One region of the Terrabacter sp. LjRoot27 genome, then DNA from elsewhere that is predicted to be linked to it. Evidence: predicted binding sites of a transcription regulator. Region 1 holds the regulator's gene; the other holds the start of a gene.
The links. The regulator LexA, encoded in region 1, represses DNA repair genes until DNA is damaged. The targets are predictions, from matches to a motif close to TCGAACANNTGTTCGA.

Region 1 (5,552 bases):
AACGCCGTGAAGTACGCCCGGCCCGGTGTCGCTCCCCTCGTCGAGATCTCGTCGACGCGGGTCGACGGTTCATGGCGTGTCTCGGTGCGTGACCACGGGATCGGCATCTCGGCCGCCGACCGTGACCGCGTCTTCGGTCTCTTCAACCGGGTCGAGACCTCCGTCGACGGCAGCGGCATCGGCCTGGCCACGGTCAAGCGCATCATCGAGGCCCACGGCGGGTCGATCGGGATCAGCTCGGTGGACGGCCCTGGGACCGACGTGTGGTTCGAGCTCCCGGCGGAGCTGCCGGGCCAGGACGGTCAGGACCAGCCGGACGGCACCCGCGCGGACTGACCGGACGGCGCGCCCGGGTGAGCACGACGAGCGCGACCACGACGGCCAAGGGGGCCCGCACGTCCATGAGGAGCACGTGCAGGACCGTGGCGACGTAGGCCCAGACCGCGGATCCGTCGTCGAGGGCGTCGCCGACGGCGAACGCCCCCGAGCGTGCGGCGTCGTCGAGCAGTACGGCCCCCGCGTGGGCCGCGGCCCCACCGATGGACGCGAGAGCCGCCCACCGCAGTCGCGGCAGCACCGACCTCGTCGTCCGGGCCGTCCCCGACCCGCGCGACGCCAGGAGCGGACCCTCTGCGCCGCCGCCGGCGGCAGCTCTAGGGCCGACCCGTGGCCGCAACCCCGGCCGGGACAGTGCGACGGCGAGGACGACCCCGAAGCCGACGACGCCCAGCAGTGCGCGGGGCGAGAGCGCGTACAGGGCGCCGTCTCCGGCAGCGGTCCCGCCGTCGATGACCCAGCCCACCGCGACGTAGGGCAGCGCCTGGAGCGCGACGAGCCACCCGCACGCCCAGAGGACGAGGCGGTCTCGGCGGACCGCGACAGCCAGCGCCTCGAGGTCGCGGGTCGGGCCGTCGGCGACGGTCCTCACGGGAGGAGCCTCGGCCAGCGCATCGGGTCGGTCCCCAGACTCGGGCCGGTCGTCGTGCACGCTCGTTCGTCGGCGCCCTGGAGCACCCGCAGGTCGGGACGACCCGCCGCGACGGCGACGAGGTTGCGCGCACTGTCGGTGCCGGCCCGGAGGTAGTCGGAGTGGCCTCCCGAGGTGCGGCCCGTGTCGACGAAGTCGGATCGCGAGTGGAGCCAGTGGTTGCACCCCGTCCCGGACAGCTTCAGGGCGAAGGTCGAGAGCCGGGTCGCGCCGGAGACGTCAGCCGCCGACGTGCCGTGCACCAGCCAGCCGTAGCTGAAGACGTCGTCTCCCACCGCGCCGAGGACGTTGAGGGACCCGGGCTTGAGAGCCGTGCGGGCGACGTCGCTGAACGGCAGACCCGGCACACCGAAGACCGCGACGTCGTCGACAGCGCTCGTGCGCAGCGCGGCGTAGCCGGCCAGGGTCCCGCCGTAGGAGTGGGCCCAGACCGTCTGGTGGGCCGGTCGTTCCCGAGCCGCCTCGACGCCGGTGACGAAGTCGGACAAGGCACCGGCGTTGTCGCGGGCGAGCTTGGCGCTGAGGACGTTCCGGTCGACGGAGGTGACGATCTCGTGGACCTGCGGCGCGTCGTAGCCCATCCACGTCACGACCGCGACGTCCTCGCCGCGCGCCACCTCGCGGGCCTCCGAGCGCATCCGCACGAAGGTCTCGTCGTAACGACGCAGGTCGGCGCCGACCATGGTCGAGAGCCCACCGACGAAGGTGACGACGTGCTCGGCCCGGTCGACGTCGCCGACCGCGACGACCGCCTTGACGTCGGGCCCGGTCGCGTCGACGAGGAGCAGGCGCCGCTGTCCGCCGTCGCGCCGTGACAGCACGTCGCGCACCGCCTGCAGGGCCGCGACGTGCTCGGCCGAGCGGGTGCGCTCGGCGGCATTGCTCACGGACGCCCCAGCCTGCGCCTCACGAGCACGGGCCCGGGCGGCCTGCTCCGCTCGGGCCAGCAGGGTGAGGTTGGCCTCGTGGCGAGCGGCGGCGGGCACCCCGTCGCGGGGACCCACCCACTCCGGACGATCGCGGACGACGCGGCGCCGCTCCTCGTCGGTCAGGGACCGCCACCAGGCGGCGGAGGCGAACACCTGGCCGCCGGGTCCACCGGCCGCCGACTGCGCCGCCGGTGGGGGTGGCAGCGACGCCGGGACCACATGGGCAGCGGTCCCCGGCGGCGCGGTAGAGCCACGAGCCGCGGTCAGCAGTGCCCGCCACAGCTCGTCGTCGGTCTCGAACGCCGATCGTCGGGCCTGCGACAGGCAGGCGTGCACCTCCACCCTCAGCAGCTCGTCGAGCCGGGCCCGGTGCGCCTCGCCCGCAGGGTCTCCGAGCGAGGCGCGCACCGGCAGGAAGAGGCGACCCTCACCGTCGACCCAGGCACCCTCGTCGGCGGCCCGCCGGTCGGCGCGACCGACGAGGTCGAGCGCGGACTGGAGGCGTGACGCGGCGTGTCCGACGGCGTGACCCGTCGCGGCGATGCTCCCCGCGAGCCTCCCGAGCCCGGCGACGACGAGACCGTAGCGGTCGACTGCTGCCGACGAGGCGGCACCGGACCACCGGGCAGCAGCCGAGCGACGCCAGAGCACGAGCTCGGCCAGACCGAGCACCCGGCACCGGCGCTCCTCGAGACGCCGACTCAGCTCGACCAGGGACTGCGGCCGGCAGGCGCGCAGGTCACCGACCGTCATGATCAGCGACGCGTTCGAACCGGTCCCGCCCAGGCTCCCCGGGCTCCCCGCGCTCATCGGGCGCCACCGGGCGACCGCACGGCCAGACGCGCCGCCTGCTCGACCGCGTCATAGGTGTCGGCCGCGGCGGCGAGGCAGCGACCCAGCTCGCGCAGCTCCCAGCGCATCCCGGCCAGCCGCGCCTCCCAGGCCGCCGCCACCTGACCGAGGCCCGAGGCGACACGGCCCCCGGGCACCGCCGCGCCCAACGGCCGCAGCTCGGCGGCGATCTCCAGCCGTTGCACCCGCGCCAGCACCTCACCGATCGAGGTGGCGTCGTCGCGCAGCGCGTCGGTGTCCACGTCGTAGCGCATCCCCTGCTCCCTTCCCGAGGCAGCAACGCTAGGCCGGGCCCGGGACGGCGGGAGCCCGTCATCCACAGGACCGCGGTCGAGCCCGGTCGCGCGGGCGACCTTGCGCCACAAGGACGGCGCCACGACCAGGGGTCGGGACAGCAGGACGCCGCACCCCCGGTCAGGGGTGCGGCGTCCGGGGCAGGAACGGCGGGGTCGAAGCGCCGCTACCGCCAGCCGCTGAAGGTGGAGCCAACGCGGCGGATCAGGAGGGCCGGGACCGGCGCAGCCGAGCACACGGCAGACGACACGGGACGGGCTCTGGACGGGCTGGACGGGCTGGACGGGTCAGCGACCCGGGACGACGAGCTGCTGGCCGCTGTGGATCGCTGTGGTGCTGAGGGCGTTGGCGATCTGGAGCTCGACGACGCCCTCGGCCGTGGTCAGCTCGGGCAGCTCGCGGGCGGCGATGCCCGACAGGGTCTGGCCGGACTGGACCGTGATCGTGCGTGGCTCGCCCGTGGCCGACGCGAGCTGGCCCGCCAGGCCGACCCCGAGGACGGAGACGACGCCCGCGACGAGGAGCGTGACGACGAGGCGGCCGAATCGCGTCAGGCGCATCGGCGGCCTCGCGGCACGGGCCGCACGCGCGGCCTCGGGCCCGGTGGGGACGAGGACGAGGCGAGGCCGGCCGGTCGACTGCGACCGCGCGGGCTCCTCGGTGTGCGGCTGACGAACGGCCTCGAGGACGATGGCGCTCATGGTGACCTCCCCTTGCTCCTGAACTGGCGAACACATGTTCGATAGAACGTCTGTACGAGTTGTAGCACGTATGTTCGACGAAGTCGAGACACGCATCGAACAGGTGTTTGGCAACTGTGTTCGAACTGCGTAGTCTTTCCTCACACCACAGACCTCACCAGCCACCACTGACACTGGCCCCACACCCAGCGTCACGACGCGGTCTGACGAGCCGACGAAGGGGACACCATGGGCGTGACCGAGCTTCCCGATCGCGAGACCGGCGACGGTCTCACCGTCCGCCAGCGGCGGGTGCTCGAGGTCATCCGCAACTCCGTCGACCGGCGCGGCTACCCGCCGAGCATGCGCGAGATCGGCGACGCCGTCGGCCTCGCCAGCCCCTCGAGCGTCTCGCACCAGCTCAACGCCCTCGTCGCCAAGGGCTACCTGCGCCGCGACCCGAACCGGCCGCGGGCCCTCGAGGTCGTCTCGCCCGACGCGAAGGCCGAGGAGCTCGGCTACCGCGGGGGCGACGCCACCGCGCCGCGTCCGCGCGGCGACCACTACGACACGGAGACCGACTCGGGCGATGCCCGCCCCGAGGCGTCGTACGTGCCGGTGCTCGGCCAGATCGCGGCCGGTGTGCCGATCACGGCCGAGGAGGTCGTCGAGGACGTCTTCCCGCTGCCCAAGCAGCTCGTCGGCGAGGGCGACCTCTTCCTCCTCAAGGTCAACGGCGACTCGATGGTCGAGGCCGCGATCTGCGACGGTGACTGGGTCGTCGTGCGCCAGCAGCAGCACGCCGAGAACGGCGACGTCGTGGCCGCGATGCTCGACAACGAGGCCACGGTCAAGACGTTCAAGCGCACCGACGGGCACGTGTGGCTCATGCCGCACAACCCCGACTTCTCGCCCATCGACGGCGACCACGCGACGATCCTCGGCAAGGTGACGGCGGTCCTGCGCCGGCTCTGACAGCGCCCGCTCCCCCACCGACGACGGATGCCGTCGGCGCCCTCCGCGCCGACGGCATCGTCGCGTCCCGGGAAGCGTATCGGGTGAGGCGGCGACAGACTCTGAGCCGTGAGCCCTGCGAAGGAGACCGCCATGGCACCTGGCCGCACCCGCGACGTCGTCCTCACCTACCGCTACCTGCGCGGCGCGATGATCGCGCTGCTGCTCTTGCTGCTGCTCTCGGTCGGCTACCAGTGGTGGTGGGAGACCGACCACTCGTGCTGGCTCGGCTCGATCAGCGCGTACTACTACACGCCGGCGCGGACCGTCTTCGTCGGCTCGCTCTGCGCGCTCGGGGCCAGCCTCATCGCCTACAAGGGCCATTCGCCCGAGGAGGACGTGCTGCTCAACTTCTCGGGCTTCATGGCGTTCGTCGTCGCCATGGTGCCGACGGTGCCGGACGGACGGTGCGGGCCGAACGCGTACACCCAGACCCCGACCGAGATCGCGGCGGCCGTGCGCAACAACATCTGGTCGCTCGTCGTCGTGGCGGTGCTCGCGGCCCTCGTGGCCGCCTGGCTCAAGCGGGGCGCGATGACGCGCGACCCGTCCGAGCGGCCCACGGTGCGCTCGGTGGTCGTCTCCGTCGTGTGCGGTGCGGTCCTGCTCGGTGAGCTGACCCTCTTCCTCGTGCTGCGCGACCGCTTCATCGCGCTGAGCCACGGCATCGCCGCGGGCACCATGGTGGCCGGGGTCATCGCGGTCATGGTCCTCAGCGCGCTGAGGGCCGAGGAGCGGCACCGGGGCGCAGCCGGGGCCGCGGGGGCGAGCGGGACCGCCTACAAGCGCATCTAC
Region 2 (5,552 bases), 1.0 Mb from region 1:
GTCATCCGTGCGCTCGAGGTCGCCGACCTCGGGGTCGAGTTCGTCGAGCAGCCCGTCGTGGCCGACGACGTCGAGGGACTGGCCTGGGTGCGCGAGCGGGTCGGACTGCCGGTCATGGCCGACGAGTCGTGCTACGGCCCCTTCGACCTCGAGCGGATCATCCGGCTGGACGCGGCCGACCTCGTCAACGTCAAGCTCGCCAAGTGCGGGTCGCTCACCGTGGGCCGTGACATGCTGCGCCGCGCCCACGACGCAGGACTGCGCACCATCGTCGGATCGATGATGGAGAGCCACGTGGGGGTCGGGGCCGCGGCGGCGCTCGTGGCTGCCGAGCCGACCACCGAGGTGAGCGACCTCGACGCCGCATGGTGGTCGGTCAGCTCGCCCGTCATCGGTGGAATCACTTACTCCGGCAACCAGATCCGTGTGCCGAGCACAGACGGCCTGGGGATCACGGGGTTCGTCGACCGCGCGTGACCCCGCTGGTGCCAGACACACGAAGGGCCCCGCTCCGGCGGGGCCCTTCGTGTGTGTCGCGGGTCGGGTCAGTCGCCCAGGACCCGCAGTGAGAACGAGCCCTCACCGTTGCCGGTGTTGGTGGCGGTGAAGCCGACGGCACGCAGCGACTCGAGGAAGGACTTGGCCTCGCCGTGCACCTCGCCCTTGACGATGGCGTCGATCTTGTCGAGGTCGACGAAGAGCGTCGCGGTGGCGTTGCTGACGTCGCCGACGGCGAGCTTGAACGTGTCGCTCTCGCCGAGCTTGCCGGCCGACTTGAGGTCGTCGGCGTAGTCGGGCGTCGTGGCCACGAAGACCTTGTCGCCCTCGACCTTGTGGGTCAGCACGTCGCTGCCCACGCCGGCCGACTCCATGAGGCGACCGACGAGCTCGTCGGCGCGCTTGGCGTCGCTCGAGACGACCTTCGCGCCGAGGACGGGCACGTCGGACTGGAGGTCCTGCTCGGGCATGGCCAGGGTGAAGGACCGGCCGAGCAGCACCTTGAGGTCGTCGGGGAGCTTCATGCCGAGCTGCTGCTCGACCATGCCGATCGGGTCGGACTCACCGTCGGCGGCGGCGAGGCTCTCGATCTGCTTCTTCAGCTGGGGCCACGCGGAGTCGAGCATCTGGTCGGCGCCCGAGACGTTGAAGGCGGCCATCGTGTTGGCTGGGAGGGAGGCCACCTCGCTGCCGTCGCCCTTGACGGACCTCGTCGCGTCGGCGCCGCGCACGACGCCCGCCATCTCGACGTAGTCGGCGTCGAAGCGGACCGCCGTCGCGACGCGTCCCTTGGCCGAGGCCAGGGCCGTCGCGTCCATCCCCGTCGTGCCGCTGAGCTTCTGGATCTCCTTGAGGCCCGTGCCCATGTCGAACCACGCCGACAGGATGCCCTGCTCGCCGAGCGCCGCCATGTCGGAGGTGAAGTCGGCGTTCTGCGCGAGCGTGCCCTTGGAGGCGGCGGCGAGGGTGGCGTCGCCGACGCCGGGCGGGGTGACGATGGCGTAGCCGTCCTTCATCCGCAGCTCGGTGTCGGAGCCGCCCTTGTCGCAGGCGAAGAGCCTGGTCAGGGTGTCCTTGGCCGCCGACTCGTCCTTGACCTGGATCGCGATGGCGACGTTGGGGGCGTCCTCGGTGCCGCCGGGCCGGATCGCGGCGCCGACGCGGTCACCGAGCCAGGGCGCGATGTCGGTGTCGTAGCTGAACTTGGCGACGCAGTCGTTGCTCGCGTCCTTGGAGGCGAGCTGCCACAGCTGCTTTCGGGGGTCGTCGGCGCCGAGCGTGTCCTTGACCTTGGGCAGCTTGCCCAGGAAGCGCACCGCGGCGATCTTCTGGCCGGCCGACGGGTCGATGTCGAGACGGAAGTAGGCGTACGCGTCGCCGGGCAGCACGTCGGCGGGCTGGGAGCCGCCACCGCTCAGCGTCTGGAAGGCGAAGGCCCCTGCGCCGCCGAGGACGAGGGCCGTGACGACGCCGCCGACGAGCAGGCCCGTCCGCTTGCGGCCACCGGACGCGGGCGGCTGCGGGTCGTCGGAGAGGGTGACCTCACCGGGGACGGTCTCGGCCGCGCCGGCGGGCGTCGGGTAGGTGTAGGGCTGGGCCGCCGCGCGCGTGGGCTCGGTGGGCTCGGTGGGCCCGGTGGGCTCGGTCATGGTGTGCTCCCCTGAAGAGTTCGGTGTGCCGCGCGGCTGCGCGCGCGACGAGAGGACGATACCGGCCGCGCCGGACGTTCGCGGGCGGTTGCGGTAACGCTCCGACGACGGGTTCGCGCGGAACGGTTCCGGCGCGGCGGGTGGCACACTGCAGTGGTGCGGATCAGCCACTTCTGGACCTTGATGGACGACGAGTTCGGCGCGGCGTATGCCGGGTCGCTCGCCCGCGACCACGTGCTGGGTGCGCTCGGCAACCGCACCGTCGTGCAGGCCCTCGCCGAGGGCGAGCCGCCGCGCGCCGTGTGGGAGGCGCTCTGCACCGACATGGACGTGCCGCCGGAGCGACGCCTCGGACGCGACACCCGCGTCGCGCGGGGAGCCCAGGGCGGTCAGGCCGGTCGCTGACGCCGGCGCCGTTCGGCCCGGTGCGGAGCGGGGGAGCGCGCGGTGAGCGGGAGCTCCGCGTGGACCGCGTTCGACCGGGCGCTCACGCAGGTCCGGGCCGACACGCTGATCCCGACACCGGCGTGTCGTGCAGACTTCGAACACCTGTTCGGTACTGTTCTCCACAGGTCCTGCGCCACCACCCGCATCGTCCACAGGCCGTCTCGTGGATCCTCCCGATGTCGGCGCCGGCACCTAGCGTCTGACCCGACAGCGGACCTCGCAGCACGAGGCCGTGGCCCGGGTCGAAGGTAGACGACCGCAACGCAGACGGCAGATAGGTGACCGACATGGCTTCGGTGCAGGAAAAGGACAAGGACAAGGCCCTCTCCTCGGTGATGGGCCAGATCGAGAAGAGCTACGGCAAGGGTGCGGTGATGCGTCTCGGCGACGACATCCGTCCTCCCATCGAGGTGATCCCCACCGGGTCGATCGCCCTCGACGTCGCTCTCGGCATCGGTGGTCTGCCGCGCGGACGCGTCGTCGAGATCTACGGCCCGGAGTCCTCGGGCAAGACGACCGTCGCCCTCCACGCGGTCGCCAACGCGCAGAAGGCCGGCGGCATCGCGGCGTTCATCGACGCCGAGCACGCGCTCGACCCGGACTACGCGAAGAAGCTCGGGGTCGACACCGACGCCCTGCTCGTGTCGCAGCCCGACACCGGTGAGCAGGCGCTCGAGATCGCCGACATGCTGATCCGCTCGGGCGCCATCGACATCATCGTCATCGACTCCGTGGCGGCCCTCGTGCCGCGCGCCGAGATCGAGGGCGAGATGGGCGACAGCCACGTCGGCCTCCAGGCGCGACTCATGAGCCAGGCGCTGCGCAAGCTCACCGGTGCCCTCAACAACACCGGCACCACGGCGATCTTCATCAACCAGCTCCGCGAGAAGATCGGTGTCATGTTCGGCTCGCCGGAGACGACGACCGGTGGCAAGGCGCTGAAGTTCTACGCCTCGGTCCGCCTCGACGTGCGTCGCATCGAGACCCTCAAGGACGGCACCGAGCCGGTCGGCAACCGCACCCGCGTCAAGGTCGTCAAGAACAAGGTCTCCCCGCCGTTCAAGCAGGCCGAGTTCGACATCCTCTACGGCCACGGCATCTCGCGGGAGGGCGGCCTCATCGACATGGGTGTCGAGCACGGCTTCGTCCGCAAGGCCGGTGCCTGGTACACCTACGACGGCGACCAGCTCGGCCAGGGCAAGGAGAACGCCCGCAACTTCCTCAAGGACAACCCCGATCTCGCCGACGAGATCGAGAAGAAGGTCAAGGAGAAGCTCGGCGTCGGGCCGCGCGTCGACCAGCCCGCCGAGGTCTCGGACGTGCCTGTCGACTTCTGATCATGGGTCTCTCCGAACAGGAGACCGCACGGGACCGTCTGGCTCGCGCCGCGGCCGCCCTGGCTGAGGCCGAGGGTGTCGCCGGGGTGCGAGCCGGCGGTGCGTCGGGCATGGCTTCGGGCGCAGTGTCCGGGGAGTCGGCGTCCGAGGTCGGCGCAAGCCGGTCCGGGCTTCCGTGGTCCGAGCCTGCCCACGTCGAGCCGTCCGGGCGCGAGAGTGGTCGTCCAGCGAGCACGAGCGCGACCCGACCCGGCAACACGGGCTCGTCTGGAGCGGCGGGCGGGTCCCGTGGCGGCGGGCGTTCGGGCCGCTCCGGTGGCGCGAGCGGTTCCGGTCGTCAGGGTCGCCGGTCGTCGAGGCCCCGCTCGGGCTGGGGTTCGGACGAGGCGGGGGAGCGACCCGACTGGGCGCCCCCTCCCGACGACGTCGAGGTGGCGGTTCCCGACGCCGACGCAGAGTCGGTGGCGCGGGCCATCGTCCTGCGACAGCTGAGCATGGCTCCGCGCAGCCGAGCCCAGCTCGAGAAGAAGCTGCGTCAGCGCGGCTGCGAGGACGACATCGCGGCCAAGGTCCTCGACCGCATGACCGAGGTCGGCCTCATCGACGACGAGGCGTACGCCCAGATGCTCGTCCGGTCGAAGCAGTCGGACAAGGGCTTGGCACGGCGCGCCCTGGCGCACGAGCTGCGCAAGCAGGGCATCGACCAGGAGGTCGCCGACGAGGCGCTCGGTCAGGTCGGTGCGGGCGACGAGAAGGTGCGGGCCGAGCAGCTCGTCGCCAAGAAGCTCCGGTCGATGCGGGGTCTGGCGCCGGACGTCCAGACGCGACGCCTCGCCGGGCTGCTCGCGCGCAAGGGCTACTCGGGTGAGGTCGCGTGGCCGATCATCCGCGACGCCGTCGACGGTCTGCCCGAGCACCGGCGCGACTGACGTCCGGTGCAGTGGCTGACCAGGGCCACCCGGGCTTCTGCGGACACCACGAGGGGGTGAGGACCGTGCGGTCCTCACCCCCTGGGTGTGCTGTGGTGCGGTGCTGCTCAGACCTCGGCGGGCACGTTGGCGATCGCGGACACGTCGAACTCGAGCTTGACCTTCTCGCTGACGAGGACGCCACCGGTCTCGAGGGCGGCGTTGAAGGAGAGGTTCCACTCGGTGCGGTCGATGGTGACGTCACCCTCGAAACCGACGCGGGTGTTGCCGAACGGGTCCTTGGCCGAGCCGGTCTCCTCGAAGGGGATCGTGACGGACTTGGTGACGCCGTTGATGGTGAGGTCTCCGGTGATGTCCCACTCGGCGCCGTCGCGCTCGACGTTCGTCGAGACGAACGTGATCTGCGGGTAGTTGGCGATGTCGAAGAAGTCGGGGGTCTTGAGGTGACCGTCGCGCTGCTCGTTGCCGGTGGTGACGCTGGCCGCCTGGATCGTCACGGTGACCGAGGAGTTGGCCGGCGTCACGGTGTCGACGTGGGCCGAGCCCTCGAACTCGTCGAAGTGGCCGCGGACCTTCGTGACCATGGCGTGGCGGGCGGAGAAGCCGATACGCGTGTGGCTCGGGTCGATGGTGTAGTCGCCGGAGATGTTCTCGACGGCGACCGACGCGGTCTCGGTGGCGGTCTCGTCCTT

Region 2: a site for LexA is predicted at 2,689-2,704, ahead of recA (recombinase RecA). Genes of this name have one in related genera too.

What each region holds. Positions count from the first base shown of each region.
Region 1 covers NZ_CAXUSS020000001.1:2,854,873-2,860,424, forward strand. Annotated here, with positions in the region: gene ACSQ2D_RS13275 (sensor histidine kinase) at 1-336, shown strand, start outside; gene ACSQ2D_RS13280 (hypothetical protein) at 233-928, opposite strand; gene ACSQ2D_RS13285 (alpha/beta hydrolase) at 925-2,670, opposite strand; gene ACSQ2D_RS13290 (hypothetical protein) at 2,724-3,023, opposite strand; gene ACSQ2D_RS13295 (LysM peptidoglycan-binding domain-containing protein) at 3,351-3,764, opposite strand; gene lexA (transcriptional repressor LexA) at 3,993-4,718, shown strand; gene ACSQ2D_RS13305 (hypothetical protein) at 4,851-5,552, shown strand, end outside.
Region 2 covers NZ_CAXUSS020000001.1:1,805,238-1,810,789, forward strand. Annotated here, with positions in the region: gene ACSQ2D_RS08400 (dipeptide epimerase) at 1-477, shown strand, start outside; gene ACSQ2D_RS08405 (DUF3352 domain-containing protein) at 546-2,147, opposite strand; gene ACSQ2D_RS08410 (DUF3046 domain-containing protein) at 2,304-2,552, shown strand; gene recA (recombinase RecA) at 2,882-3,931, shown strand; gene ACSQ2D_RS08420 (regulatory protein RecX) at 4,363-4,860, shown strand; gene ACSQ2D_RS08425 (YceI family protein) at 4,968-5,552, opposite strand, start outside.